DNA from 2 places in the Streptomyces sp. RLA131 genome. Region 2 is predicted to be linked to the other one. Evidence: riboswitches for the same ligand, from Rfam matches in the RefSeq annotation. Region 2 holds a riboswitch; the other holds the start of a gene.
The links. Region 2 has a riboswitch for S-adenosylmethionine ahead of RWE79_RS11185 (aminotransferase class V-fold PLP-dependent enzyme). Riboswitches for the same ligand answer to the same signal wherever they lie in the genome.
Positions count from the first base shown of each region.

Region 1: it holds a riboswitch for S-adenosylmethionine, as region 2 does, so the genes downstream of both, RWE79_RS35995 (glutathione S-transferase C-terminal domain-containing protein) here and RWE79_RS11185 (aminotransferase class V-fold PLP-dependent enzyme) in region 2, are expected to answer to the same signal.

Region 1 is NZ_JBWDOQ010000002.1:7,741,743-7,756,919, forward strand. It holds gene RWE79_RS35960 (DMT family transporter) at 1-694, opposite strand, end outside; gene RWE79_RS35965 (hypothetical protein) at 760-1,440, opposite strand; gene RWE79_RS35970 (serine/threonine-protein kinase) at 1,437-3,047, opposite strand; gene RWE79_RS35975 (subtilase-type protease inhibitor) at 3,512-3,949, shown strand; gene RWE79_RS35980 (M4 family metallopeptidase) at 4,336-6,624, shown strand; gene RWE79_RS35985 (IclR family transcriptional regulator) at 6,736-7,461, opposite strand; gene RWE79_RS35990 (AfsR/SARP family transcriptional regulator) at 7,617-10,598, shown strand; gene RWE79_RS35995 (glutathione S-transferase C-terminal domain-containing protein) at 10,760-11,683, opposite strand; SAM riboswitch class IV at 11,996-12,137, opposite strand; SAM riboswitch class IV at 12,299-12,410, shown strand; gene RWE79_RS36000 (putative leader peptide) at 12,453-12,578, shown strand; gene RWE79_RS36005 (LLM class flavin-dependent oxidoreductase) at 12,655-13,926, shown strand; gene RWE79_RS36010 (NtaA/DmoA family FMN-dependent monooxygenase) at 13,947-15,177, shown strand, end outside.
Region 2 is NZ_JBWDOQ010000002.1:2,236,979-2,252,155, reverse strand. It holds gene RWE79_RS11220 (L,D-transpeptidase) at 1-1,056, shown strand, start outside; gene RWE79_RS11215 (hypothetical protein) at 1,108-1,509, opposite strand; gene ctaE (aa3-type cytochrome oxidase subunit III) at 1,668-2,288, shown strand; gene qcrC (cytochrome bc1 complex diheme cytochrome c subunit) at 2,369-3,178, shown strand; gene qcrA (cytochrome bc1 complex Rieske iron-sulfur subunit) at 3,187-4,218, shown strand; gene qcrB (cytochrome bc1 complex cytochrome b subunit) at 4,218-5,861, shown strand; gene trpD (anthranilate phosphoribosyltransferase) at 5,979-7,001, shown strand; SAM riboswitch class IV at 7,221-7,337, shown strand; gene RWE79_RS11185 (aminotransferase class V-fold PLP-dependent enzyme) at 7,492-8,829, shown strand; gene RWE79_RS11180 (Lrp/AsnC family transcriptional regulator) at 8,831-9,112, opposite strand; gene RWE79_RS11175 (rhomboid family intramembrane serine protease) at 9,109-9,870, opposite strand; gene RWE79_RS11170 (hypothetical protein) at 10,001-10,258, shown strand; gene RWE79_RS11165 (NYN domain-containing protein) at 10,331-11,725, shown strand; gene RWE79_RS11160 (C40 family peptidase) at 12,023-13,051, shown strand; gene RWE79_RS11155 (C40 family peptidase) at 13,233-14,279, shown strand; gene RWE79_RS11150 (hypothetical protein) at 14,315-15,177, shown strand, end outside.

The sequences.
Region 1 (15,177 bases), 5.5 Mb from region 2:
TGGGCTGCGACGCGACCAGCGGGCCGGACTGCACGGCGTTCTGCAGCAGGAACAGGGCGCAGATCCCGGCGACGGCGAAGCCGTAGGTCTGCCAGGCGAGCAGGAACGCGGCGGGGCCGCCGGTCTGCCACGCGTCGGTGGCGTCCTTGATCAGGGCGGCGGTCAGCGCGTAGCCGACCGCCGCCGCGCAGCCGAAGCAGGCGGCCCGCGCGCGGCCCGCGTCGCGCCGCAGCGCGGTGAGGGTGAGCACCGCCATCGTGCCGCCGCAGCAGACGATCGCCACGATCCAGCCGTCCGCCGCGGGCCGGCCGGTCCCGGCGTCGGGGGCCGCCGCCGCCAGTCCGATCCCCAGCCCGGCGGCCATGCAGGCCACCGCCGTCCAGCCCACCCGGGTCACCCGCCGCTTCAGCACCAGGCTCCCGATCAGCAGCGCGAGCGGCAGCTCCAGGACGAAGATCGGCTGCACCACCGCCAGCGCCCCGTCGGCCAGGGCGAGCGCCTGGAATCCCGCCGCCGCCAGGACCGCGAGCATGCCGGCCAGCCACACCGGGCGGTGCAGCAACGCCGTGAGCAGCGCGAGGCGGAATCCCTCGGACAGCGGCACGTCCAGCGCCGCCCGCCGCTGCAGGACGGTCGCCGTCGCGTTGCTCCCCGCGGCCGACAGGGCGAACACGACCGAGAGCACCAAGAGCACCGCCGGCTCCTTCCTGGTCGGAAGGCCCATGCTCCCTCAGCCTCGCCGCTCCCGCCCGCCTTCGGTCAGGGACAGGAGTACGTGAACCGCACCGCCGCGGAGCGGGCCGCCTTCGGCGTGGCGGGCGAGACGATCCGCAACTCGGCGCGGGCCCGGTAGTCGCCCTCACCCCGGAAGGTCCACCGCAGATGGAGCCGGGCCTCCCGCTCGCCGGCCGGCACCTTCTCGTGGAGCAGGCCGGATGTGCTGCCGTCGCTGCGCAGCCAGCGGTAGCCGATGGTGCCCCCGGCCCCGTTGGTCCGCACCACGCCCACCACATCGGCGGTGCCGTCGCATCCCGGGGCGTGGGTCGACCCGATCCGTACGCTCACCTCACGGACCGCCAGATCCGGGCCGAGCCGCTGCCAGGCCAGGAACGCCAGCACCGCGGCGAGGACGGCCGCGGCCGGCGCGTACCGCCGCAGCCACGCGTACCCGCGCCGGCCGGCGGCCGGCCGCACCTCGCCGACGGCGGGGAGCACGGTGCCGGTGACGCCGGGACCGAACCGCAGGACGTCGCCCTCGACCCGGTCGGGAAGGGTGACGGCCGTATCCCGGACAGTGGCCGCATGCCCTGCCGGAGGCGCGGGCGCGGGCGTGGCCGGCGATTCGGGCGCGGGCGTGGGCAGCGCCTTGGCCAGATGCACGGTCGCCTGGTCCGGCACCGCGTCCTGGGGCTCGGAAAACCGTGTCCGCGGATCCGTCATCGCAGATCACACTGCCGGGTGACGATCTGCTGCGAAGCGCTGCCGCCGGCCGCGGCCGGGGCGGTGGCGGCCAGCGACCCCCAGTAGCAGCCGCTGCCCTGGAAGTCGTGGGCAGGGCTCACGGTGTACTGCGTGCTGCCGCTCAGGTCGTAGCTCTGCGAACTGCCGTCCTGGGTGCCCAGCTCGCCCTTGGTGTCGCTGTAGTACCAGGAGACGGTGAGCGTCACCGGCCCGGTGCCGTCCGTGCCGACGGTCACCGAGGCCGCCGCGCTCACCGTGCCGGTCTGCCGGAGGCTCACCACCGACAGGGATGTCACCTTGACCACGGGGGCGCCGGACGAGGGCGGGGCGGACGTCGTGGATGTCGCCGGGGCCGATGTCACCGGGGCCGACGGAGCCGACGGGGATGGTGACACGGACGGCGTCGCCGGGGCCGTACCGGTCGCCTCGGCGGTCGTGCTCGTGCTCGCGCCCGGTGACGGTGACGGTGAGCTGGACCCGGCCGAGGCGTCCGGCGCGCCAGCGCCCGGCGTGCCCGGTGTGACGCTCGTCGTCGCCACCGTCTCGGCCGTGGTGCGGCGCGGCCCGCCCGAGGTGGCCACCGCCGTGACGCTCAGCGCGCCGAGCAGGATCAGCACCCCGGCCCCGACCAGCACCCGCCGCCGGGCCAGCCACCTGCCGAACCCGCCGCCGGCGATCAGCGTGGTGGCCAGCGCGGTCGTCCCTTCCGCCGAGCCCCCGGCCGACGGAAAAAGCAGTGGCAACAGGGCTGCCAGCGCGGCCAGTTCGCGCTGTCCGCGCTCCTGCCACTGCTCGCCGTACGCCGCTCCCGCGACCTCCTCCAGCTCGGCCAGGAACACCGCCGCGCTCTGCGGCCGGTCGCCCGGGTCCTTCGCCAGCCCGCGTACGATCAGCGGCCGTACCTCCTGCGGGGCCCGCTCCGCCGGGATGGGTGCCGTGACGTGCTGCAGTGCCAGCTCCGCGAAGTTCGTGCCGTCGTACGGCCTCGCCCCGGTCAGGCACTCGAAGAAGGTGGCCGTCGCCGCGTACACATCCGTCGCCGGCGAGGCGGCCGCGCCGTTCCACTGCTCCGGGGCCATGTAGGGCGGCGTCCCCGCGATCCCGCCGACCGACCCGCTGCGCACCGCGATTCCGAAGTCGACCAGTTTCGACGTCCCGTCGGCGGCGACCAGGACGTTCTCCGGCTTGTAGTCGCGGTGCACCACCCCCGCCCCGTGCGCCGCCACCAGGCCCAGCAGGGAGCCCTTGAGCACCACCAGCGCCGCCTCCGGGCCCGTGGCACCCTCCCGCCGCAGCAGGGCGCGCAGCGCGATCCCGTCGACCAGTTCCATCACGATGGCCGCGCCGTGCGGCGACTCGACGTACTCGTACAGCCCGGTGACGTACGGCGAGGCCAGGGCGCCCAACAGCCTTGCCTCACCCCGGAATTCGAGCAGGAACTCCGGATCCGCCCGCAGCTCCTCCCCGAGGTACTTCACCGCCACCGGCGTGCCGGTCACCTTGTGCACCGCCAGCACGACCCGCCCGCCCGACCCCGCGCCCAGCTCCCTGACCTCGCTGTATCCGGGGACCGTCCAACCGTTCATCGCGCAGCCCTCCCCAGCCTCCGCCACGCCCGTCCGCCGAACGGCGCGGGCGCGCCGGCCGTCGCCCTCACAGACACATTTCCCCCATGTCCGGTTCCCGCAGGGGGTGACGCCCTCAGGCGGTGCGCGGTCGGTGCGTGCTCGGTTCGTGCTCGGTTCGTGCTCGGTTCCTGTCCACGATGTGAGATTGACGTCCGATAAACGGATCGAGGTGCGAGGGGTGATCCTTTCCGGCCGATGTGAAAGCGATGTGCCGGCTGTGTGTGTACCTCTTCACGCGCCTCGCTGGTGACTGATTCCTTTCATTCGGGCCATCAGATCATCAGAAATGCGTATGTATCGGGTAGTACACAGTGTGAACAACCGATGACTGAAAGTCGCGTCGCGAGGTGACGGAATCGAGGTCGGTGCAGAAGACTCCGCTGTGTTCGATATTCGGATTCGAGAGCGAAGGGACGGTCGCTATGCGGTTCGGTCGGATGGGGGCGTGTCTGGTGGCAGTGGCGGCGATGGGGACGGTCGGGGTGGCCGCCGCGCCGGCGGTGGCCCGGGTGGACGGCGGGGACAGCCTGTACGCGCCGTCGGCGCTGGTGCTGTCCGTCGGGAAGGGCGGGGATCCGGCGACGGTCACCGTGCAGCGGGCGGTCACGCTCCGGTGCAGTCCGTCGCCGTTCGGCGACCATCCGGCGCCGGCCGACGCGTGCGCCGAACTGCGGGCCGTGGGAGGGGACTTCGACCTGCTGGTGGCCGACGGGGCGGGTACGCCCTGCACCCGGATCTGGGATCCGGTCACGATCACGGCGGACGGTGTGTGGGAGGGCCGGCGGGTGACGTTCAGTCACACCTTCGGCAACTCCTGCCTGCTGCACCGCAGTGACACGGGTGTGGTCTTCGCGTTCTGACGCCCTGGGCGTCGTCATGGACCACGGGGTTCGCCGTGGGGGAGAGTCCCGTGAAGGGGCGGTCGGTGCGCGGGGTCGCGCCGGCCGCCCCTGTTTCGTTCCCGAAGGCGTGAGGGCCGCGGTGCCGGGCCGCCGTGTTGTCGTGGGTGGCCGGGGTCGCTGATCGTTTTCGGACAACGGTTGGCGCTGTCATGACAAAACTTGAGGTCCGGTGGCACGCTCTCCTCGGCACGCACATCCCGCGTCGCCCGCACATGACCCTCCCCTCCGGCTCGCCGGCCGCGCCTGGACAGCGCTGTCCCCGGTCCCGCGAGCCCCGACCCGTTCGGCATACCCCGTCGGCGGGCCTCACGGCCACCTTCGGCCGACCCGTAGGAGGAGAACCCTTGTCACGTCTCTCGCGCTCGTCACGCTTACGTACCCTGCCGTTCCGCGGCCGGACCGCGGTGTCCGTCCTGATCGCCGCGGGCGCGCTGCTCGGCTCCGGCCTCCCGGCCGGTCCGGCCCTCGCGGCCGGCCACGACCGCAGCGGTCAGCGGATCGTCGCCACTCCCCGGGCCGGGGCGGCCCCGGCGAAGCTGTCACCGGCCGCCCGCGCGGCCCTGCTGAGGAAGGCCACCGCCGCCACCGGCGACACCGCCAGGACGCTCGGTTTGGGAGCCAAGGAGAAACTCGTCGTCAAGGACGTGTCCAAGGACGCCGACGGCACCGTGCACACCCGCTACGAACGCACCTACGCAGGGCTGCCGGTGCTCGGCGGCGACCTGGTCGTCCACAGCGCCGCCGGCCGCCGTACGGTCTCCGAGGCCACCGACGCCACGCTCTCGCTGCCCGGCACACAACCCGGGCTCACGGCCTCCCGCGCGGCGCGGAAGGCCGTCGCCGCGGCCGCGTCCGTGGACCGGAAGACGCAGGTCTCGGGCGACCCACGGCTGGTGGTCTGGGCGGCCACCGGCAAGCCCGCCCTGGCCTGGGAGACGGTGGTCGACGGGGTCCAGGCGGACGGCACCCCCAGTGAACTGCATGTCGTCACCGACGCGGCCTCCGGCAAGGAACTCTCCCGTTCCGAGGGCGTCCGCACCGGCACCGGCACCGGCGCCTTCGTCGGCACCGTCCCCCTGGGCACCACGCTGTCCGGCACCACGTACCAGCTCCTGGACGGCACCCGGGGCGGCCACTACACCACCGACCTCAACAACGGCACCTCGTCGGGAACCGGCACCCTGTTCACCGACGCCGACGACATCTGGGGTGACGGCACGGTCACCAACCGCCAGTCGGCCGCCGTCGACGCCCAGTTCGGCGCCGCCGCCACCTGGGACTACTACAAGAACACCTTCGGCCGGAACGGCATCTTCAACGACGGCGACGGCCGCTACAGCCGCACCCACTACGGCAGCGGCTACGTCAACGCCTACTGGAGCGACACCTGCGGCTGCATGACCTACGGCGACGGCTCCGGCAACACCCACCCGCTCACCGCGATCGACGTGGCCGGACACGAGATGACCCACGGCGTCACCAGCGCCACCGCCGGCCTCAACTACTCCGGGGAGTCCGGCGGTCTCAACGAGGCCACCTCGGACATCTTCGGCACCATGGTGGAGTTCTCCGCGAACCTCGACGCCGACACCCCCGACTACCTCATCGGCGAGGAGATCGACATCAACGGCGACGGCACGCCGTTGCGCTACATGGACAAGCCCTCCAGGGACGGCAGTTCCAAGGACTACTGGTCGTCCTCGCTGGGCAGCGTCGATGTGCACTACTCCTCCGGCCCGGCCAACCACTTCTTCTACCTGCTCGCCGAGGGCAGCGGGGCCAAGACCATCAACGGCGTGGCCTACGACAGCCCCACCTACGACGGTGTCGCGGTCCCCGGTATCGGCGCCGCCGACGCGGCCGCGATCTGGTACCGCGCGCTGACCACCTACATGACCTCCACCACCGACTACGCCGGGGCCCGGGTCGCGACCCTGCAGGCCGCCGCCGACCTGTTCGGCGCCTACAGCCCGACGTACGTCACCGTCGCCGACACCTGGGCCGCGATCAACGTCGGCCGCCGCATCGTCGACGGCATCGACCTGATCCCGCCGGGCGACCAGATCAGCGGGGTCGGCCAGGCGGTCTCCGTACAGATCGACGCGACCACCAGCAACGCCGGTGCCACGCTGGACTACCAGGCCACCGGGCTGCCCGACGGACTGGCCGTCGACACCGCGACCGGCCTGATCTCCGGCGCCCCGACGACCACCGGCAGCAGCGACGTCACGCTGACCGTCACCGACAGCACCGGCGACACCGCCTCCACCGACTTCACCTGGACCGTGGCGTACGTCTACGCGAACGCCACCCGGGTCGACATCCCCGACGTGGGAGCGGCGGTCGAGTCACCGATCACCGTCACCGGCCGTTCGGGCAACGCCTCGGCCGTCACCCAGGTCTATGTGAAGATCGTCCACACCTGGCGCGGTGACCTCACCGTCGACCTGGTCGGCCCCGGCGGCACCGTCTACTCCCTGCTGAACCGCAGCGGCGGCTCGGCGGACAACGTGGACCAGACCTTCACCGTCAACGCCTCCGCGGAGACGCTCGAAGGCACCTGGAAGCTGCGGGTCCGGGACCTGGCCGCACTGGACACCGGCTACATCGAGAAGTGGACCCTCACACCGTGACGCGATGTGACCTGACCTGACCTGACCGGCCTGACCTGACCTACGGCCGGCCGGCCCTTCCCGGGCCGGCCGGTCCGCCGGTCCGCCGGTCCGCCGGTCCGCCGGTCCGGCTCACCGGGCGCGCAACCGCGTGGTGATCGCCCGTGCCCCGAGCCGGGCGGCGTCGGCCAGCCGGTCCAGGCGGTGCGCCGGGTCGGTCAGCAGACACAGCGCCGCCACCGGAGTCCCCGAGCGCACCGCCCCGCCCTGACCACCGAACACCGGGACCGCGACGCAGCTCACGCCCTCGATCAGCTCCTCGCGCTCGAACGCGGCGCCGCGGTCCCGGATGTCCGCGGCCTCGCGCCGCCACGACGCGGGCACGGAGCCGAGCGGGAAATCGGGCGGCATCCCCGCCACCAGCACCTTGCCGGCGGCGGTGTACCAGGGCCAGCTGATCTGGTCGCCCAGCGGCGTCGGGGCCCCGGGGTCGCCAGGCGTCCAGTTCAGGACAAGCGTCCGGCCCTCGCGCAGCACGCCGAGCGCCACGGTCGCGCCGGTCGCCTCGGCCAGCCGCCGGACCGGCCCCCGGGCGGCGTCGCGCAGCCGCGGATGCGGCTCCCAGGCATGGCCGAGCCGGAACAGCCGCGGCCCCGTCCGGTAGCCCGTCGCGCACCGTTCGAGCGCGCCCAGCGTGACCAGCTGCTCCAGCAGCCGGTACGCCGTCGTCTTGGGCAGCCCGCAGTCGGCCGCCAGTCTCGTCAGCCCGGCCTCCCCGGCCTGCTCCACCGCGTCCAGCAGCCCGAAGGCCCCGTCCAGCACACCGCGTCCTCCCGCGTCCTGCAATGCCTGCGTCACAGATGCCGCCCCCCGTCGCCGGGCCGTCCCCGTTGCGGGCCCGATGCGTATTCAGCCTCGCGCTCCTGTGTGGGTGAGGAGCTTGCCGATAGGCTGTCGCCCGCCACGTGCGGGGGCGCGACCAGGCCGGTGGATGCAGTTCGGGGGCGAACGCGATGGTTGACGTGCGATTACTGGGACCGGTGGAACTGGCGGTGGGGGACCGGCCGGTGGAGATCGGACCACCGCAGCGCCGGATGGTCCTGGCCGCGCTGGCGGTGGACGCGGGCCGGCCCGTCCCGGTCGACGTGGTGATCGAGCGGGTCTGGGGCACCGCCCCGCCGGACGGGGCCCGGCGCGCACTGCACGCCCATGTCGCCCGGATCCGGCGCAGCTGCGCGCTGGCGGCCGCCGCCGGGCCCGATCCGGTGAGCCTGCTGCGGCGCTCCGGCGGATACGTCCTGCAGGCCCGCGCCGACCAGGTCGATGTGCACCGGTTCCGGCAACTGGTCGACCGGGCAAGGCAGACGGGGGTCCCCGACGACCTACGGGTGTCGCTGCTGCGCGACGCGCTGAGCCTGTGGCGCGACGCCCCGCTGGCCGGACTCGGCGGCCAGTGGCCGGACGGGGTGCGCGAGGCGTGGCGGCGGCAGCATGTGGACGCGGCCGTGGACTGGGCCCGTGCCGAACTGCGGCTGGGCGGTACCGGCGTGGTGATCGGGCCGCTGACGGATCTGCTGGGCGAGTACCCCCTGGCCGAGCCGCTGACCGAGGCCCTGATGCGGGCGCTGTACGCGGCCGGTCGCGGCGCCGAGGCGCTCAACGCGTACGAGGCCCTCAGGCGCCGGCTGGCGGAGGAACTGGGCGCCGATCCCGGGACGGCCCTGCGCCGGGCCCATCAGGAGATCCTGCGCAGCGACCCGGCCGCACCGGCCGCCACGACCCGTCGGGCGACACCGCCCGGACCCGCCCCGGCCGAGATCCGGGCCCAGATCCAGGCCCGGGCCTGGATCCAGGACCAGGCCCAGATCCAGGACCAGGCCCAGGCGCCTGTCCAGGCGCCTGTCCAGGCGTCGGCACCGGTCCGGACCCCGGCGCCCTGGCCCACCGCGGTTCCCGCCCAACTCCCCATGGGCGTCATGGGGTTCACCGGCCGTGCGGAGGAGATCCGCCGGCTGGAGGAACTCCTCGCCCCGGCCGTCCTCAGCCGGACGGGCGGCCAGCCGGCGGCCGTGGTCATCTCGGCGGTGTCCGGGACGGCGGGCGTGGGCAAGACCGCCCTGGCCGTGCACTGGGCCCGACAGACCCAGGACCACTTCCCGGACGGCCAGTTGTACGTCAACCTGCGCGGCTTCGACACCGGCGGCGCGGTGACCCGTCCCGAGGCGGCGGTGCGGGGCTTCCTGGACGCCTTCGGGGTGCCGTCGGCCCGTATCCCGGCCGATCCGGAGGCCCAGGCCGCCCTGTACCGCAGCCTGCTGGCCGGACGCCGGGTGCTGGTGGTGCTCGACAACGCCCGCGACGCCGAACAGGTCCGTCCGCTGCTGCCCGGAGCCCCCGGCTGCGCCGCCCTGGTGACCAGCCGCAACCTGCTGACCAGCCTGTCCGTGACCGAGGGCGCCCATCTGCTGTCCGTCGACCTTCTCGGTCACGAGGCGTCCCGGGACCTGCTGGCCGCGCGGCTCGGCCCCGACCGGGTGGCCGCCGAGCCCGGAGCCGTGCAGGAGATCGTCGCACTGTGCGCGGGGCTTCCGCTGGCGCTGGCGATCGTGGCCGCGCAGGCCGCCGCGCAGCCCCGGATCCCGCTCGCCGCGCTCACCCGCGAACTGCGGGAGGCGGGCAGCCGTTTGGACGCCCTGGACGGCGGCGACCCGAGCACCCAGATACGGGCGGTGTTCTCCTGGTCATACCGCGCGCTCAGCCCGGAGGCGGCCCGGATGTTCCGGCTCCTCGGCCTGCACCCCGGGCCCGACGCGGGACTGCCGGCCGCCGCGTCACTGGCCGGCGTGCCGGTACCCCGCGCCCGCAAACTGCTCGGCGAACTCCTGCGCGGCCACCTGCTGACCGAACACGCCCCCGGCCGCTACGGCTTCCACGACCTGCTGCGCGAGTACGCCGCCGAACTGGTCGCCGCCCACGACAGCGACCAGGACCGGCGAGCCGCCACCCGCCGCATGCTCGGCCACTACCTGTCCACCGCCCGCAACGCGGACGCGCTGCTGACCGGCAGGCTGGACCTGATCGCCTACCCGGCCGCCGACCCGGGCGCCGTCACGGAACAACCCGACGACCACGAGGCGGCGTTGGCCTGGTTCCGCGCCGAACACCGGATACTGACGGCCGCCGTGGAACGGGCGGCGAAGGAATCCCGCAGCCACGCCTGGCAGCTGGCCGCCGCCATGTCGACGTTCCTGGACCTCCAGGGGCACTGGCAGGTCCTTGCCGAGACCCACACCATCGCCCTGGCCGCCGCCGAACGGGACGGCGACACCGCCGGTCAGGCCGGTGCCCACCGGGGCCTCGGCGTCGCCCACGACCGGCTCGAACGCCCCGACGAGGCCCGCGTCCACTATCTGCGCGCCCTCGACCTGTTCGCGGCGGCCGGCGGCCACGCCGGCCAGGCCCGGGTCCACCAGCACCTGGGCCGGCTGGCCGGCGCCCAGGGTCGCCCCCGGCAGGCACTCGCCCACGCCCACGAGAGCCTGCGCCACTACCGGGCCGCCGACGACCGCGGCGGCCAGTCCGCCGCACTCAACCACCTGGGCTGGTTCAACTCCCAGCTCGGCTCCCACCGCCAGGCTCTGACGTACTGTCAGCAGGCCCTGGAGCTGGCCCGGCTGACCGGCAGCTTCAGCAGCGAGGCCCACACCTGGGACAGCCTGGGCTACATCCACCGCCGGCTCGGCGAGCACACCGAGGCCGTGCACTGCTACGAGGAGGCGCTCCGGCTCTTCCGTACGACCGGCGACGTCCACAGCGAGGCCGCCGGACTGGCCTACCTCGCCGACGCCTACGAGGACGCCGCCGACGACAGCGCCGCCCACCGCGCCCGCCGGCAGGCCCTGGCCATCACCGACGACCTGGGCCTGCCCCCGACCGACCCGCTGCGCGTCAAGATCCTGCACGACCTGGCCGCCCACCCGCTGCCCCGCGCGTAGGTTCTGTAGTGGGTGGTAGGTCGTGTTCGGAGCCGGAGGGGTGTGTCCGCCGCCTGGGCGGGCGACGGCTGACGCCTGCCGGACGTGGTCAGGTGGGTGGGGGTGTGCGGTGGCCGGCCGGCCATTGCCGGAGTTCGCGGCCGGGGATTACGGGACAGCCCTCAACCCCGGCCCGCCCCCAGTACCCCGGGGAGCGCGACGGCGGCGCCCGAGGACTCCGGGCCCCGGCAGGTCGCGCGGTGCAGCCGCGCCATGTGCTCCGGACAGAGGTTGCCGCCGAAGGCCGGGTGCGCGCGCAGCCGCCGTACGTAGGCCCACAGCCGGTCGTACGCGCCGATACGGTGGACCGCGTCGGCGTCCAGGTGGAGCCGGTGCACGGTTTCGAGGTGGACGAGCGTCACCCACAGGTCCACGTCCGCCGCGGTCAGGGCGTCGCCCAGCAGATACGGTCCGGCGGCCAGCTGCCGGTCCAGCAGCTCCAGTGCCGTCAGCAGCGTCTCCGCCGCCTCCCCCGTGCGGTGCGCGGCCGGCGCCGCGCCGGCCCGCTGGGCGGCCTGGGTGATGTCCTCGTCCAGGAGTTCGCGGATGGCGTCGATGTCCGCGGCCAGGGCCCGCGGACGCAGCCGGGGGCCGCCCGCGTCCGGGTCGCCGAAGCAGGTCGCGAGGTCCCGGAGGATGTCCGGTGTGTGGTTGCTGACGATCCGTCCGCTCCACCGGTCGCTCAGCGCGGGCACGGTCAGCGGACCGCTGTAGTGGTGCCAGGTGGTCTCGTACGCCGCCCGCAGCGGCGCGAGCGGGTCGCCACCGGCGCGGTCCGGGAAGGGCAGCGCCGTGGTGCCGACCGAGTCCCGCAGACCGAGCAGGTCCAGGGTGACGGAGACACGCAGCGAGAGCGGGCAGCCGGGGGAGAGGTACACCAGGTAGCGGTGCGGGGCGGGGTAGAAGCCCCCGCCGAGGTTCGCGCCGATCCGGTTGCGGAAGCGCTGGCCGACGCGGGCCGGTGAGTGCGGGGCGTGGACGGGCCGGCCGGGGCGGAGGTCGCGACACGCCGCCGGAACCGAACTGCGCAGAGTTGTCTCGGACATGGCTCTCCCTGGGGGTGGTGGAGCTCCGGAGGGGGTCCGGGGCGCGGGGTTCGCCGCGCCTGGACCCGGGACTGCCGTGGCGGCCCGGACGACCCGGCAGGACGCGGGTCAGGACAGGACGGGGCCGGACCGGGTCAGGCGGTCGGACCGCATGCGCTGCGGAGCCGCAGCAGATCGATGTGACGGCGCCTGGTCAGGAAGCAGGCACGGCTCGCAGAGACCCGCCGGGTGGCCCGGCGGGCGCTTGCGCGGGTGCTGGCCGTCCTGGGCATCTCCGCCGGTCCCGTCACCGTCGAGGCCTCGCGCATCACGAGACCGCACTTGCCCCGCCGCACCGGCGGGACCCGGTCGTCACCCGGGGCACCCCGTCGCGGTGGAAGGGTTGCCTGTCAGCGGGCCGGGGCCGATGACCGACCGGGCCCGAACTGCCCGGTGAGCGCTGACAATCGTGACCGTCGCCAACAGTGTGAGTGCGCCCCGGCAGGCCGTCAAGAAGGCCGTACCTGTCACACGGCCCGCGGAATAGACGCCGTCCTCCCGGTGTTTGAGGTCACAGTGCGAGCTTGATCTTCCGGGGATTGCGCGGTGCTGCGGCCTCGCGTAGCGTTCCCGGCAGGTTACGAGCGTCAGCGTCAAGCCCTGGCTTGCTGACCGGCAACCCTCCTACGCGGCGGGGTGCTCCAGGTGACGACCGGGCGGGTCCGTACGGGGCCCGCAAGCGCGATGCCGGTGCGGCCCCCGGGCCCGCCGAGCCGGAGGGGTGGAGGTGATGGTGGTGCGACCCGTGCCGAGCCGCTTCGTCGTCACCGTTCTCGCCCCGCGCGGCTGCGTCCACCTGTACTCCCGGCACCACATCGACCTCCAGCGCGTCGCCGGCGCGCTCTGTTGTTCCTGACCTGTTCCCCGCCGCCGGACCCTCCTGTTCACGGTCCGGCGTTCACGTACGGTCGATCAGGAAGGCAGCCCCCTTCATGTCCGCAGCACCCCCTTCCCCCGCTTCAACGGATTCCCCCTCCTCACCCGCGTCCCCGCCCGCGCCGCTGCATCTCGCGGTCGCCCTCGACGGGGCCGGCTGGCACCCGGCCGCCTGGCGGGAGCCCGAGGCCCGCCCCCAGGACCTGCTCACGGCCGGCTACTGGACCGACCTGGTCACCGAGGCCGAGCGCGGACTGCTGGACTTCGTCACCTTCGAGGACGCCTTCGGGCTCCAGTCCTCCCGGCCCACCGAACCCGACGGGCGCACCGACGAGGTCCGCGGACGGCTGGACGCGGTGCTCATCGCCGCCCGCGTCGCACCGCTGACCCGCCACATCGGACTGGTACCGACCGTCGTCGCCACCCACACCGAGCCGTTCCACATCTCCAAGGCGATCGCCACCCTGGACTACGTCAGCACCGGCCGCGCCGGCCTGCGGGTCCAGGTGTCGTCCCGCCGGCACGAGGCGGCGCACCTGGGCCGCCGTACGCTGCCGCAGTTGCCGGCCGAGGCCTTCCAGAACGCGGCGGCCCTGACGGACCCGGTCGTACAGGAGCTGATCGCCGAGCTGTTCGACGAGGCCGCCGACCACATCGAGGTGGTACGCCGCCTGTGGGACAGCTGGGAGGACGACGCGGAGATCCGCGAGGCCGCCACCGGGCGCTTCGTTGACCGCGACAAGCTGCACTACATCGACTTCGAGGGCCGGCACTTCAGCGTCAAGGGCCCCTCGATCACCCCCCGGCCGCCCCAGGGCCAGCCGCCGGTCAGCGCGCTGGGGCACGCGAGCGTTCCGTACCGGCTGATCGGCCGGTCGGCCGACATCGGCTATGTGACCCCCCACGACAGCGACCAGGCCCGTGCCGTCGTCGCCGAGATCCGCGCCGCGCAGGCCGAGGCCGGCCGGGCGGACGAAACCGTGCACATCTTCGGCGACCTCGTGGTGTTCCTCGACGACGAACCCGGCGCGGCGGCGGACCGCAAGGCACGCCTGGACGGCCTCGCGGGCCACCCGTACACCAGCGACGCGAAGGTGTTCACCGGCACCCCCGGGCAACTGGCCGACCTCCTCCTGGACTGGCAGCGGGCCGGACTCACCGGCTTCCGGCTGCGCCCCGGCGCCATCGGCCGCGACCTGGAGGCCGTCACCCGGGGCCTGGTGCCCGAACTCCGGCGCCGCGACGCCTTCCGGCACGCGTACGAGGCCGACACCCTGCGCGGGCTGCTCGGACTCGCCCGCCCCGCCAACCGCTACGCCACCGTCTGAGCCGGAGGGATCTTCCGACCATGAGCAAGCCCCTGAAGCAGATCCATCTCGCGGCCCACTTCCCCGGCGTCAACAACACCACCGTGTGGAGCGACCCCGAGGCGGGCAGCCACGTCGAGTTCAGCTCCTTCGCGCACTTCGCGCGGACCGCCGAACGCGCCAAGTTCGACTTCCTGTTCCTCGCCGAGGGCCTGCGGCTGCGCGAACAGGGCGGCCGGATCTACGACCTGGACGTGGTGGGCCGGCCCGACACCTTCACCGTGCTGTCCGCGCTGGCCGCCGTCACCGAACACCTCGGCCTGACCGGCACCATCAACTCCACCTTCAACGAGCCGTACGAGGTGGCCCGCCAGTTCGCCAGCCTGGACCACCTCTCCGGCGGCCGCGCCGCCTGGAACGTCGTCACCTCCTGGGACGCCTTCACCGGCGAGAACTTCCGCCGGGGCGGCTTCCTCCCGCAGCAGGACCGCTACTCGCGGGCGCAGGAGTTCCTGCGGACCGCCGAGGAGCTGTTCGACTCGTGGCACGGCGACGAGATCGTGGCCGACAAGGAGTCCGGCACCTTCCTGCGCGACGCGCGGGCCGGCGCGTTCGTCCACCAGGGCCGGCACTTCGACATCGCCGGCCAGTTCAACGTCCCGCGCAGCCCGCAGGGCCGCCCGGTGATCTTCCAGGCGGGCGACTCCGACGAGGGACGCGAGTTCGCGGCGGCCGGCGCGGACGCGATCTTCAGCCGGTACAGCACCCTGGACGCGGGCCGGGAGTTCTACGCCGACGTCAAGGGCCGCCTCGCCCGCCACGGCCGTAGCCACGACCAGCTGCTGATCCTCCCGGCGGCGACCTTCGTGCTCGGCGACACCGACGCCGAGGCACGGGAACTGGCCCACGAGGTACGGCGGCAGCAGGTCAGCGGCCAGACCGCGATCAAGTTCCTCGAACAGCTGTGGAACCGCGACCTGTCCGGCTACGACCCCGACGGGCCGCTGCCCGACATCGATCCGGACCTCGGGGAGCACACGATCGCCCGGGGACGGGCCAGCGTACGGATGTACCGGGACCCGCTGGCCACCGCCCGCGAGTGGCGTGAGCGCGCCGAGGCCGAGAAGCTGTCGATCCGTGAGCTGGTCATCGCCACCAGCGCCCGGCAGTCCTTCGTCGGCTCGCCGGCCACCGTCGCCGAGACCATCAACTCCTTCGTACAGGCCGACGCGTCCGACGGATTCATCCTCGTCCCGCACATCACCCCCGGCG
Region 2 (15,177 bases):
ACCGATGTGACGGCCACGGACGCCGCAGGCCGCTACGTGCGGGGCGGACTCTCCGCCGACGGCACCAGGTGGCGCAGCACCTCCCCGCTCGCCGCAGGCGCCCATTACACGGTGCGGGTGAGCACCGAGGACAGCAAGGGCCGCCCCGGCCGCAAGGTCCTCGGCTTCGACACCGCCGCCGCCGACAAGCGGCTGCGGGTCTCCTTCGGCCCCGACACGGGCACCTACGGTGTCGGCCAGCCCGTCACCGCCGCGCTGAGCGCCCCCGTGAGGGGCCGGGCGGCCCGCGCCGTCGTAGAACGCAACCTGCACGTCAACGCGGCTCCTGTCGCCGCTGAGGGCGCCTGGTACTGGGTGGACAGCCGCACCCTGCACTACCGACCGCGGATCTACTGGCCGGCCCACGCCCGTATCGACGTCGTCAGCACCCTGGACGGCGTCCACATCAAGAACCGCCTCTTCGGCGGCGCGGCCAAGCCGCTGACGCTGCGTACCGGCGACCGCGTCGTGGCGGTCACCGACGCGCGCACCCACCACATGACCCTCCGGCGCGACGGCAGGGTCGTCCGCACCCTGCCCGTCACCACCGGCAAGCCGGGCTTCGACACGCGCAACGGCATCAAGGTGGTCCTGGGCCAGGAGTCACTCGTCCGGATGGACAGCACCACCGTCGGCATCGCCCAGGGCAGCAGGGAGGCCTACGATCTGCCCGTCCGCTGGGCCACCCGGGTCACCTGGAGCGGCGAGTACGTCCACGCCGCCCCCTGGTCCGTGCGATCCCAGGGCCGCGCCAACGTCAGCCACGGCTGCACCGGAATGAGCATGGCCAACGCCAAGTGGTTCTTCGACCAGGTCCGCCGCGGAGACGTGGTCCGCGTCGTCCACAGCCGGGGCCCCATGATGACGCCCTTCGACAACGGCTTCGGCGACTGGAACCTGTCCTGGACGGCCTGGCAGCGCGGCAGCGCCGCCGGCGTCCGCGCACCCGCGGTCGACGCCCCGGCGTCGCTCCAGGACGCCATGGCCGCTACCGCCCGTCTCCAGCCGGAGGCCTGACGGGCGTGCGGGGTCGGGCCGTGGCCCGTCCCCGCACGCCCGGCGCAGCCGTTACGCGTCGAGGGAGAGGCGGTGCCGCAGCAGGTCGGCGAGGGCGGCGGCCAGGTCGACGGGGTCGACGGGGTGGGAGACGGCGGCGTCGGCGCGGCTCCAGGTGGCGAGCCAGGAGTCCTGGGGGCGGCCGATCAGCACCAGTACGGGCGGGCAGTTGAAGATCTCGTCCTTGATCTGACGGCACACGCCCATCCCGCCGGCGGGCACCGACTCGCCGTCCAGGACGCACACGTCGACGCCGCCGCGCTCCAGCGTGCTGATGACGGCCGGGAGTGTCGCGCACTCGATGAACTCCACCGGCGGCACGTCGGACGCGGGACGCCTTCCGACGGCCATCCGGACCTGCTCCCGGGTGTTCGCGTCGTCGCTGTAGACCAGCACCGTGGCGGTCGCCTGCATCCGTGCCTCCTCGTCTTCGCGGAGTCGCCTGACTGCTGCCGAACCTTACTCCTGAACTGCCCGCTTGGAGGAGAGGTCGCTCGTTAGGGGGACCATCCGGGTCCTTGACACTCCGAATGGCACCCCCCGGAGTGAGGGCGGGATAAGCGACCGACATAATGTCGGTCGTGGCGACAGCAACTGCAGTAGATACCGGGCACGCGCACCCGTCGGTCAACCGGCCGAACCTCACCAGCGTCGGAACTGTCATCTGGCTGAGTTCCGAGCTGATGTTCTTCGCGGCCCTCTTCGCGATGTACTTCACCCTCCGCTCGGTCACGGGTGCCGAGTTCTGGAAGGAACACGCCTCGGCGTTGAACGTTCCGTTCTCCTTCACGAACACCGTGATCCTGGTGCTCTCCTCCTTCACATGCCAGATGGGCGTGTTCGCCGCTGAGCGCGGCGACGTGAAGAAGCTGCGCGCCTGGTTCAGCCTGACGTTCATCATGGGAGCGGTCTTCGTCGGCGGTCAGATCTACGAGTACACCAACCTCGTGAAGGAGGACGGCCTCTCGCTCTCCTCCGACCCGTACGGTTCGGTGTTCTATCTGACGACCGGCTTCCACGGTCTGCATGTGACGGGTGGTCTGATCGCCTTCCTGCTGGTCCTGGGCAGGACCTACGCGGCCAAGAGGTTCACCCATGAGCAGGCCACTGCGGCCATCGTCGTGTCCTACTACTGGCACTTCGTCGATGTCGTCTGGATCGGCCTCTTCGCCACGATCTACATGATCAAGTAATCGGGCCGCCCGGACCGGGCGCGCTCCCGATCACACTTCCAGAACCATCGACGCAAGAGATCCTGACACCGGGGTAATCCGTGAAAAAGCTCTCCGCACGACGGCGCCACCCGCTGGCGGCGCTTGTCGTCCTACTTCTCGCGCTCGCGGCCACCGGGGGGCTGTACGCCGCGCTCGCTCCGCAGAAGGCCGTAGCCGATGACACGCAGCAGTCACTTGCCATCGAAGAGGGCAAGAAGCTGTACGCCGTAGGCTGCTCCAGCTGCCACGGTACGTCGGGGCAGGGCAGCAAGAACGACGGCCCGACCCTGGTCGGCGTCGGCTCCGCGGCCGTGGACTTCCAGGTGGGTACCGGTCGTATGCCGGCTCAGCAGCCGGGCGCCCAGATCCCCGCGAAGAAGGTGGTGTACACGCAGGCCGAGATCGACCAGCTCGCCGCGTACATCGCCTCGCTCGGCCCCGGACCGTCCACGCCGAGCAAGGAGCAGACCAGCACGACGGACGCGAGTGTCGCCAACGGCGGCCAGCTGTTCCGGAGCAACTGCGCGCAGTGCCACAACTACCAGGGCAAGGGTGGCGCGCTGACGAACGGCAAGTACGCCCCCAGCCTTGAGGGTGTCTCCAACAAGCACATCTACGAGGCCATGCTCACCGGCCCGCAGAACATGCCGTCCTTCCCGGACAGCACCCTGACGACACAGAACAAGAAGGACATCATCGCTTACCTGAACGAGGTGAACAGCGATGACAGCCCCAGCCCCGGCGGTTTCTCGCTGGGTAGCCTCGGTCCGGTCACCGAGGGTCTGTTCGGCTGGATCTTCGGCCTCGGATCCCTGATCGTCGTTGCCATCTGGGTCGCCGCCCACACCTCCAAGGCCAAGAAGTCGTGAGTCAGGACATGTCAGAAGAAACGCTGCCAAGTGAGCGCGAGGCTCACGCGGGCGAGGTCGCGGAGAACCCCTTCGCCGACCCCGGCCTGCCGCCCCACGAGCCACGGCGTCAGGACATCGACGAGAAGGCCGCCAAGTCTTCCGAGCGCACGGTGGCGCTGCTGTTCACCGTGTCCATGCTCGCCACCGTCGCCTTCATCGCCAGCTTCGTGGCCATCCCGGTCGACAAGATCGTATTCATCTGGCCGATCGGTCACATCAGCGCGCTGAACTTCGCGCTCGGTATGACCCTCGGCATCGCCCTCTTCGCCATCGGCGCGGGCGCGGTCCACTGGGCCCGCACCCTGATGTCCGATGTCGAGGTCGCCGACGACCGCCACGCGATCTCGGCCGAGCCCGAGGTCAGGGCCAAGGTGCTCGCCGACTTCGCGCAGGGCGCCAAGGAGAGCCAGCTCGGCCGTCGCAAGCTGATCCGCAACACGATGTTCGGAGCGCTGGCCCTGGTGCCGCTCTCCGGTGTCGTCCTGCTCCGTGACCTGGGCCCGCTGCCGGAGGACAAGCTCCGGCACACCCTGTGGACCAAGGGCAAGCTGCTGATCAACCAGAACACCAACGAGCCGCTGCGTCCCGAGGACGTGGCCGTCGGTTCTCTCACCTTCGCCGTGCCCGAGGGCCTGGAGGAGGACCAGGAGGACTTCCAGGAGCAGATCGCGAAGGCGGCCCTGATGATCGTCCGGATCGCTCCGGACAACATCAAGGACAAGCAGTCCCGCGAGTGGGCGCACCAGGGGATCCTGGCGTACTCCAAGATCTGCACCCACGTCGGCTGCCCGATCAGCCTGTACGAGCAGCAGACGCACCACGTGCTGTGCCCGTGCCACCAGTCGACCTTCGACCTGGCCGACGGCGCACGGGTGATCTTCGGCCCGGCCGGCCACGCCCTGCCGCAGCTGCGGATCAGCGTGAACGACGAGGGGTACCTCGAAGCGCTCGGCGACTTCGCGGAGCCCGTGGGCCCGAGCTTCTGGGAGCGTGGCTGATGGCTACTGTGACCTCTCCGAACGACAGCTCGCAGCCGCGCGGCAAGGCGCCCGCGGGCGAGCGGGTCGCCGACTGGGCCGACGGCCGGCTGGGCATCTACAGCCTGGCCAAGGCCAACATGCGCAAGATCTTCCCGGACCACTGGTCCTTCATGCTCGGTGAGATCTGCCTCTACAGCTTCATCATCGTCATCCTCACGGGTGTCTATCTGACGCTGTTCTTCCACCCGAGCATGTCCGAGGTGACCTACGACGGCGTGTACGCGCCGCTGCAGGGCATCCGGATGTCCGACGCCTACGCCTCGACGCTGCACATCAGCTTCGACGTGCGCGGCGGCCTGCTGATGCGTCAGGTCCACCACTGGGCCGCGCTGGTCTTCGTCTCCGGCATGTTCGTGCACATGATGCGCGTCTTCTTCACCGGCGCCTTCCGCAAGCCGCGCGAGATCAACTGGCTCTTCGGCTTCCTGCTGCTGTTCCTGGGCTTCTTCGACGGCTTCCTGGGCTACTCGCTCCCCGACGACCTGCTGTCGGGTACCGGTATCCGCTTCATGGAGGGCGCGGTGCTGTCCGCGCCGATCGTGGGCACGTACATCTCGTTCTTCCTCTTCGGCGGCGAGTTCCCCGGCCACGACGTCATCCCGCGGTTCTACACGATCCACGTGCTGCTGATCCCGGGCATCATGCTGGGCCTGCTGGTGGCCCACCTGATCCTGGTCTTCTACCACAAGCACACCCAGTTCCCCGGGCCCGGCCGCACCAACAACAACGTGGTCGGCATGCCGCTGCTGCCGGTGTACATGGCGAAGGCCGGCGGCTTCTTCTTCCTGGTCTTCGGCGTCATCACGGCCATGGCGGCCCTGGTGTCGATCAACCCGGTCTGGTCCTACGGGCCGTACCGTCCCGACCAGGTGTCGACCGACGCGCAGCCCGACTGGTACATGGGCTTCGCCGAGGGCCTGATCCGTGTCATGCCGAGCTGGGAGATCAACGCCTGGGGCCACACGCTCCAGTTGGGTGTCTTCATCCCGCTGATCGTCTTCCCGGTGGTGCTGGCCTTCCTGGGCGCCTGGCCGTTCATCGAGTCCTGGGCCACCGGCGACAAGCGGGAGCACCACCTGCTGGACCGCCCGCGCAACAAGCCGGTCCGTACCGGCATCGGTGCCGCGTGGATAAGCGTCTACATCATCCTGATGGTCGGCGGTGGCAACGACCTGTTCGCCACCCGCTTCCACCTGTCGATCAACACGATCACGTGGATCGTCCGGATCGGTGTGTTCGTGCTGCCGGTGCTGGTCTTCATCGCCACCAAGCGGATCGCGCTGGGCCTGCAGCGACGGGACCACGACAAGGTGCTGCACGGCCGCGAGACCGGCATCATCAAGCGGCTGCCGCACGGTGAGTTCATCGAGATCCACGAGCCCCTGCCGCAGGGCGCGCTGTACACGCTCACGCAGCACGACCAGCCGCGGCCGCTGGAGATCGGGCCCGAGGTCGACGAGAACGGTGTCGAGCGCAAGGCCGGACGGATCGCGAAGCTCCGGTCGAAGCTGTCCCACAGCCTGTACGGCAGGGACACGCAGATCCCGAAGCCGACCGGCGAGGAGTACAAGGAGATCATGAGCGGCGACGGCCACCACTGACTCCGTAGCGCTGTGCCACCGGGAAGGGCCTCGTCCGTGGGTTGGACGGGGCCCTTTGCCGTGCCCCGGCGCCGATAGGCTTCGCAGACGTCCGTCACTGGGAGCGAGGAGCGGTTCATGAGCTGGCCCGACCTGTTGAGCGCGTTGTTGTCCGGGCAGGACCTGACCGCCGCCGACACCGCGTGGGCGATGAACCGGATCATGAACGGTGAGGCGAGCGACGCGCAGATCGCCGGCTTCATGGTGGCGCTGCGCGCCAAGGGCGAGACGGTCGAGGAGGTGCTCGGCCTCGTCGAGGCGATGTACGCGCACGCCGAGCCGCTGCTGATCCCCGGACCGGCCGTCGACATCGTCGGCACCGGCGGCGACCGCGCCAAGACGGTCAACATCTCCACGATGTCGGCGATCGTCATCGCGGGCGCCGGGGTCCGGGTGGTCAAGCACGGCAACCGGGCGGCGTCCTCGGCGAGCGGATCCTCCGACGTACTGGAGCGGCTGGGGATCAACCTGGAGCTGTCACCGCAGCGGGTCGCCGAGATCGTCGAGGAGACCGGCATCACCTTCTGCTTCGCGGCCAAGTTCCACCCCGCCATGCGGTTCGTGGGCAAGGTCCGGCGGGACCTGGGCGTGCCGACCTCGTTCAACATCCTCGGCCCGCTCACCAACCCGGCCCGGGTGACGGCCTCCGCGATCGGCTGCTTCGACACCCGGATGGCCGGGCTCATGGCCGGCGTACTGGCCAAGCGGGGTTCCTCGGCGCTGGTCTTCCGCGGCGACGACGGGCTGGACGAGCTGACCACGACCGCCACCTCCCAGGTGTGGACGGTGCGGGACGGCGCCGTCACGCAGGTGCCCTTCGACCCACGTGACGTGGGCATCGAGCTGGTGCCGGTCGAGGCGCTGCGCGGCGCCGACGCCTCGTACAACGCGGAGGTGGCCCGCCGGGTCCTCGCCGGTGAGCCGGGGCCGGTACGGGACGCGGTGCTGCTCAACTCGGCTGCGGCGCTGGTCGCGTTCGAGCCGGGCGAGGGCACGCTGACCGAGCAGATCGGCCGCGCGATGACCCGCGCCGCCGAGTCGATCGACTCCGGCTCGGCCGCGGGCACGCTGGAGCGCTGGGCGGCGGCGACCAAGGCGTAGCCGGTACCAGGGGGCGGCCGGTACCAGGGCGCAGCCGGTACCAGGGCGCAGGCAGTACCAAGGCGCAGGCAGTACCAAGGCGCGGCCGGTGCCGTGGCCGCGCTTGTCCCCGTTCGCCGGCCGGGCGATTCCGCGGCCGGTCCGGCGAACGGGGAGCGTGGTGTCCGCGATACGGACCGGCGCTTGCGCGGCGGAGCGCGTGTGGCATGATTTTCGGCAGGTCACGAGTGACAGCGCACAAGCCCCGGCTCGCTGTCCGGCAACCCTCCTTCTGCGGCGGGGTGCCCCGGGTGATGACCAGGCCGTGAGCAGCGAGGCTCACGGCAAGCGCGGATCCGGGAGTTCTTCTGATGAGCAAGCGAATGCGATAGGGCCCGAGGCCCGGTTTTCGGCTTTCCCTGCCCTCCCGTCGCTCTGTCCGTGCCTGTCGCGGCCGCGCCGAGGGCACTTCCCTGCTCGCTCACGCTCTGCCGCCCCCAGGAGTTCTGTCATGTCTGCTCCCGTGAACCAGTCCGTCCGCACCCCGCTGCCCGTGCTCGGCCGCGATGTCCTCGTACCGCTGGTGACCGGCGGCGAGGTGACGTACGCGGCCCTCGACTACGCCGCCAGCGCCCCCGCCCTCCAGCGGGTCTGGGACGACGTCGCCGCCTACGCGCCGTACTACGGCAGCGTGCACCGGGGGGCCGGGTACCTGTCGCAGCTGTCCACGGACCTGTTCGAGCAGAGCCGGCGGACGGTGGCGGAGTTCCTGGGCTGCCGGGAGGACGACCAGGTGGTCTTCACCCGCTCGACGACGGACTCGCTGAACCTGCTGGCCGCCGCCGTCCCGGCCGGGACCCAGGTGTACGTCTTCGAGACCGAGCACCACGCCGCGCTGCTGCCCTGGCGCGACACCGACCTGACCTGCCTGCCCGCGCCGCGCACCCCCGGCGAGGCCGTCGCCGTCCTGACCCGGGCGCTGGCGGCCGGCCGCGATCAGGACCGTCCGGCGCTGGTCTGTGTGACCGGCGCGTCCAATGTCACCGGCGAGCTGTGGCCGGTACGGGAGCTGGCCGCCGCCGCGCACGCCCACGGCGCCCGGATCGTCCTGGACGCCGCCCAACTGGCCCCGCACCACCCGGTGGACGTGGCGGAGCTGGACGTGGACTGGGTGGCCTTCTCCGGCCACAAGCTCTACGCCCCGTTCGGTTCGGGCGTGCTCGCGGGGCGGGCCGACTGGCTGCGCGCCGCCGAGCCGTACCTCGCCGGCGGCGGTGCCTCGCGCCGGGTGGCACGGGGCGAGGACGGCCGGGTGGACGTCGAGTGGCACGAGACCGCCGCCCGGCACGAGGCCGGCTCGCCCAACGTCATCGGCGTCTACGCCATCGCGTCCGCGTGCCGCGCCCTCACCGAGGCCGGGTTCGAGGACCTCGTCGCCCGTGAACAGGACCTCGTCGCCCGGGTGCGGGCCGGTCTGGCCGAGGTGCCGCAGGTGAAGGTGCTCTCCCTCTTCGGTGACGACGCCCCGCGCGTCGGCGTCATCTCCTTCGTGGTGGCGGGCTGGAACAGCTCGCACTTCGCGGCCGCGCTCTCCGCCGAGTATGGCATCGGGGTCCGCGACGGCCTGTTCTGCGCCCATCCGCTGGTGCGTACGCTGCTCGGCGACCGCGACGAGCCCGGTGACTGCGGTGGCGACGCCACCCTCAACGCCATCCGGGTCTCCTTCGGCGCCGGCACCCCCGACGAGCACGTCGACCGGTTCCTGGCGGCCGTCGCGGAGCTGGTACGCGACGGAGCCGCCTGGAACTACCGCACCGAGGAAGGCCGTTGCGTGCCCGACCGGGGCTGACTCAGGCGTCCAGGCCGATGGAGAACGCGGCCTCCAGGTCGTGCTGGGAGTAGGTGCGGAAGGCCACATGGGTATCGGTGGCCTCGACGCCGGGGATCTTGCTGATGCGGCCGGGGATGACGTCGGCCAGGTCGTCGTGGCGGGCCACCCGGACCATGGCGACCAGGTCGTAGGTGCCGGTCACGGAGTAGACCTCGCTGACCCCGTCCAGGGCGGCGATGGCCTCCGCGATCTCGGGGATACGGTCGACGCTGGTCTGGATGAGGACGATCGCGGTGATCACGGCTGAAGATCTCCTTGGGTGGCCGAGGGTGCGCCCGGCGGGGCGGCCTCAAGCCTATGCGGTCGCCGGAAGCAGACCCAGGTGCACAGGAATCCGAAGACGAACCCGATGACATGTGCAAGGTAGGCGACCCCGGGGCCCTGCTGGCTGATCCGGGCCGCCAGCCACTGCAGGACGAACCAGAAACAGAGCACCATCCAGGCGGGGAAGCGCAGCGGCAGGAAGAACAGGAAGGGGAAGAGGCTGGTCACCCGGGCCCGCGGACAGAGGAACAGATACGCCCCGAGCACCCCGGAGATCGCCCCGGAGGCGCCGACGAGGGTCTGCGTCGAGCCGGCGTGGGCCAGGGCGTAGCCGTAGGTGGCCAGATAGCCGGCGGCCAGGTAGAAGAGCAGGAAGCGTGCCCGGCCCATCCGGTTCTCGACGTTGTCGCCGAAGACGTGCAGAAAAAGCATGTTGCCGAGCAGATGCACCCAACTGCCGTGCACGAACAGGGCGGTGAGCACCGAGAGCACCGGTGACTTGGTGAAGTCCGGGGTGGGGCAGCCGTGCGGGAGGGTCAGCCGCGCGGCGGGCAGCCGGCCGTTCCAGAGCTCGTCGGGGATCACGCCCCAGTGGGCGAACCAGACGGCCTGCCGGCACACGGCCCCGGTCGCCGGGGGTCCGGCCAGGAAGACCAGTACGCACAGTCCGATGAGGGTGTACGTCACCACGGGTGTGCGGCGGACCGGGTTCTTGTCGTACACCGGGATGACCATGGACCGATGATGACGGAAGGGGTGTAAGGGGCACAGGGTGCCTCGCCGCAGCGCAATGGACGGTCCAGGCCTTAGGGTGGCCGGAAACCAGAGCCGGTTCTTTCCGGACAGTACGAAAGAGGTCCCTGCGATGCCGGTTCCCCTGCCGACCGCGACCACGCGGTGGCGCTGCACGCTCTGCGGCAATCTGACCCGGTTCGACGTGACCCGCTCCAGCAAGGTCGTGGAGTTCGTGCATCTGGATCTGGCCGGTGAGCCGCGGATCGAGGAGACCGAGGTCGTGCACGAGACCGTCGAGTCGGTGCGCTGCCGCTGGTGCAACGCCGTGGACCAGGTCGAGCTGGTCGACCGCCCGGACGTGTCGGAGCCGGAGTCCGCGCAGGGCTGATCCTGCGGGGACAATGGTTACGAACGGGAAATGGCGTACGGGGAGGCGCCGAGGATCGGACGGGAGTGACGGGTGGACCGGACCGGCGGTGAGCCGCAGGCTGATGAGCTCGACGGTGGTGTTGTCGGGCATGCCTCCGACCCGCCCGCCGAGTCGCTGGACCGTCCCCTCCCGGAGGGCGTACGGCACCGGGTGGTGGCCCTGGCGGCCGACGCGTTCGGCGGGCTGACCCACGCCGAGCTGCCGTCGCAGCTGCGGCCCTACGCCCGTTTCACCCCCAGCCGGCGGGCGAAGTTCGCGGCGACCGCGCTGGCGACCGCCCTGGAGAGCGATCCGGCCTTCCGGCAGCGGATCGCGACCCGCTTCCGTGAGGCGCAGCCGGAACTGGCCGGCGCCCTGGAGTCCGGCACGGTGCCGCCCGCGGTGGATCCGCTGGACGTGGCGGCGGCGGCCTATCTGCTGCGCCCGACCGGCTGGTCCAAGCTGGTCGCGGCGGCCGGCGAGGAGGTGCAGCGCGCCCACGCCGAACGGGCCGGGGAGGAAGCCGCCCGTGAGCTGGCGCAGCTGCGCGAGGAGCTCACGGCGGTACGGGAGCAGTCCAGGACCGAGGCATTGAGGGCCCGGGCCGAGCTGGACGCGGCCCGTAAGGAGTCCGAGTCGCTCCAGCGCAAGCTGCGCAGTGCGGCCAGCGACGTCAAGCGGGCCGAGGCGGCGCTGCGCAAGGTGGAGCACGAACTGGAGGACGTCCGCGCGACCGGAGCCGTCGACCGGGCCGCCGCCGAGGGGGAGTCGCGGCGGCTGAAGTCCCGGCTCGCGGAGGCGGAGGCGGCGGTGGAGGCGGGCCGCAGGGCCGTGCGGGAGGGCCGCAGCGTGGAGGACGTACGGCTGCGGCTGCTGCTCGACACGGTGCTTGACGCGGCGTCCGGGCTGCGGCGCGAGCTGGCGCTGCCGCCGCGCGACACCATGGGGATCCTGCCGGCCGACACGGTGGACGCGGCCAAGCCGGGTTCGTTCAGCCCGAAGGACATCGCGCGGCGCGCCCTGTCCGAGAACGACCCGGCGCTGCTGGACCAGTTGCTGGCGCTGCCGCAGGCGCATCTGGTGGTGGACGGCTACAACGTCACCAAGACCGGGTATCCGGCGCTGCCGCTGGAGAAGCAGCGGCTGCGGCTGCTGGGCGGGCTGTCGGTACTGGCCGCGCAGAGCGGCGCCGAGATGACGTGTGTCTTCGACGGGGCGGATCTGGACGCGCCGGTGCTGCTGGCGCCGCCGCGCGGAGTGCGGGTGCTGTTCAGCAAGGCGGGCGAGACCGCCGACGAGTTGATCCGGCGTCTGGTTCGGGCGGAACCTCCCGGTCGTCCCGTTGTGGTCGTTTCGGCCGACCGTGAGGTTGCCGACGGAGTGGCGAAGGCCGGGGCGCGTCCGGTCGCTTCGACGTTGCTCCTGAAGCGACTTGCGCGCGTCTGATTCGGTTCTGATTCGGTTCTGACATCAACTCAGCGTGAGGCGATCGGTACTGGGCGTGTGATCTTTGTAAAGAAAACGCGTTGCGCCTTAGTTTTTACACACTTTGATTTGAACCGATCACGGGATGGTCACTAAGGTCAGGGCTCGTACCTCCGCGAGTTCGATCATCCATCCAGGATGGTGGCGGGGGTCCCGCCGAATCCGAAGTGCCGCGCCAGTGTGCGCTTTGGAGCCGGGGAAGGAACCACGTTCCCGGGGATGCCGGTAGGCGGCTGTAGGAAGAAGGAGCTCGCCTCCGTGGCGTCCCACCGTCGTCCCAAGCCGGCCAGTCGCACCCGGGTCACCGTACTCACCGCGACCGCCGCGGCAGCCGTCGCACTGTCTGCCCAGGCCGCGCAGGCTGCCCCTGCCAAGCAGTCCGTCAAGAGCGTCAAGGCACAGGTCGACAAGCTCTACGACGAGACCGAGCAGGCGACCGAGAAGCTCGACGGCGCCAAGGAGAAGCAGCAGAAGCTGCAGAAGCAGGTCTCCGAGATCCAGGACGAGGTGGCCCGCGAGCAGGCCGGTCTCAACGACCTCCAGGACGAACTGGGTTCGCTGGCCAGCGCCCAGTACCGCAGCGGCGGCATCGACGAGTCCGTGCAGCTGCTGCTGTCCGCCGACCCGGACGACTACTTGGACAAGGCCTCCACGCTGGACCAGCTGAGCAGCAAGCAGGCCGACGCGCTCAAGCAGATCGCGTCCAAGAAGCGTGCCCTGGACCAGCAGAAGGCGGAAGCCGCCGACAAGCTCCAGGAGCTGGACGAGACCCGCACGGTGCTGGCGGACAAGAAGAAGGAGATCCAGGCCAAGCTCCAGAAGGCGCAAAAGCTCCTCAACACCCTCACCTCCGCGCAGCGCGCCGCCATCGCGAGCCGGGACGCGGCCGCCGCCAGCCGCGCCTCCTCACGGGTGAGCCTGGGCAGCGACTCCTCGGCGACCGAGCGTGCCGCCGCGGCCCTGAGCGCCGCGAAGACCAAGCTCGGCTCCCCGTATGTCTACGGCGCCTCCGGCCCCAGCTCCTTCGACTGCTCCGGCCTCACCTCCTGGGCCTACGCCCAGGCCGGTGTCTCCATACCCCGGACCTCGCAGGCCCAGGCCGGCGCCGGTACGCACCTGACGATGAGTGAGCTCAAGCCGGGCGACCTGATCATCTTCTACGGCGACCAGCACCACGTCGGCCTCTACGCGGGTAACGGCATGGTGCTGCACGCGCCGCGCACCGGCACGGTGGTCAGGTACGAGGCGATCAGTGACATGCCGTTCCAGTTCGGCGTCCGGATCTGACACAGCCGACGGATCTGACGTACCTGACGTATCCGGCGAATCCGGCACGACGCGGGGCCCGTTCGGGTGATGACGGGCTGTCGCGGTACGGCAGGTGACCTGCGCGGGAGACCGGGCGGGCGCCGCAGGTGGACGCGCGGTCTTTGAACTCCCCGTGTGCGGCTGACTACTGTCAGATGCCGTGGCATCCCATCGACGCACCTCGCATCCGGGCCTCGCCGCCCGCACCTCCCGCGTCACGGTCCTGTCCGCCGCCGCGGCGGCGGCCGTCGCGGCACCGACGACGACGGCCCTGGCACAGCCGGCGGACACCTCCGCCGATGTCGCCACCCGGGTCGACCGGCTCTACGAGCAGGCCGAGCAGGCCACCGAGCGCTACAACGCCGGTCACGCCCGCGCCGAACGGCTCCGCCGCGAGGTCAACGTCCTGCAGGACGAGGCCGCGCGCGGCCGGCAGCGGGTCAACCGGATGCTGGAGGGGCTCGGTACGCTCGCCGGAGCCCAGTACCGCAACGGTGCCGTCGACCCGACGCTGGCCCTGATGCTCTCCGCCGAGCCGGACGACTACCTCGACAAGGCCGCCGCCCTCGACCGGATCGGCAGCCGCCAGGCCGAACAGCTGAGGCAACTCGGCGATGCCCGGCGGGGCCTCGACCAGAAGCGCACCGAGGCCATCCGCAAGCTCGACGACCTGGACCGTACGCGGCAGGCCCTGCGCGAACGCAAACGGGCCGTGCAGAGCAAACTCGCCACCGCCCAGCGGCTCGTCAACTCCCTGACCGCCGACCAGCGGGCCGGGCTCGCCGCCCGCCTGCAGGAACGCGCCTCCCGCTCCGGCCGCGCCATGGACCTGCACCTGCCCGACCTGGCCGCCGCCTCCGGCCGCGCCTCCTCCGCGGTGGCCGCGGTCCGCGCCGCAGTCGGCGCCCCCTACGCGTGGGGCTCCGCCGGTCCCGGCGCCTTCGACTGCTCCGGGCTCATGGTCTGGTCGTACCGGCACGCCGGCATCGCGCTGCCCCGCACCTCGCAGGCCCAGCAGCACGCCGGGCAGCGGGTGCCGCTCTCCCAGGCCCGGCCCGGGGACCTCGTCATCTACCGCGGCGACGCCAGCCATGTCGGCATGTACGTCGGCGGCGGACAGGTCGTCCACGCCCCCTACCCGGGGGCGCGGGTGCGCTACGACCCGGTCGGCATGATGCCGATCTCGGCGGTCACCCGGCCCGCGTAGCGCCCGCCGGCCCCCGGCCTCGTACGATCGGCCTCGTGAGACGCGTCCTGACGGCCGTGGGGCTGGCCCTCGCGCTGCTCGGCTCCGGGTGCGGGGCCCGGCCCGCGCAGGAGGGCGTACAGACCATGCTCGACCGGCACGCGGCGGCCGTCCTCGGGCACGACGAGACCGCCTTCCTGGCCGACGTCGCGCCCGCCCGGCGCACCGCGCAGCGCCGGGTGTTCCGGAACCTGGCCGCGATGCCGCTCGCCTCGTGGTCGTACCGGCTCGTCCGGCGCAGCGGTGACACCGCGAAGGTCCAACTGCGCTACCGGCTCCGGGGCTACGACGCGGTGCCCGTCACCTCCGCGCTGTCGCTCGGCCTGGTCCGCGACGGCAACCGCTGGCGGATCGCCACCGGAACCCCGGCGAACCTGTGGGACCAGGGCGCCCTGAGGGTCGCCAGGGGCACGCACAGCCTGGTGCTGGGGGTCGGGGCCCCGCAGGCCTCGCTGAAGGCGTACGCGGCCGATGTGGACCGCGCGGTGACGGCCGTGAGCGGCGTGTGGGGCGAGCGCTGGACACGCCGCGTGGTGGTGGAAGTGCCGGGCTCGCTGCGCGACATGGCCGCGCTGCTGGACGCCTCCCCGACGGCCTACGAGGGCATCGCCGCCGTCACCACCGCGGAGCTGCGGGCGTCCGGGGCGTCCGGGACCTCCCCGGCAGGTGTTCCGGCGGACCGGGTGGTGGTCAACCCCGAGGCGTTCGGCGAACTCTCGGCGCTCGGCAGGCGGGTCGTCCTCACCCACGAGACCACGCATGTCGCCACCCGCGCCGCCACCACCGGGGCCACCCCGCTCTGGCTCTCGGAGGGCTTCGCCGACTGGACCGGCTACCGGGGCACCGGCCGCACGCCCCG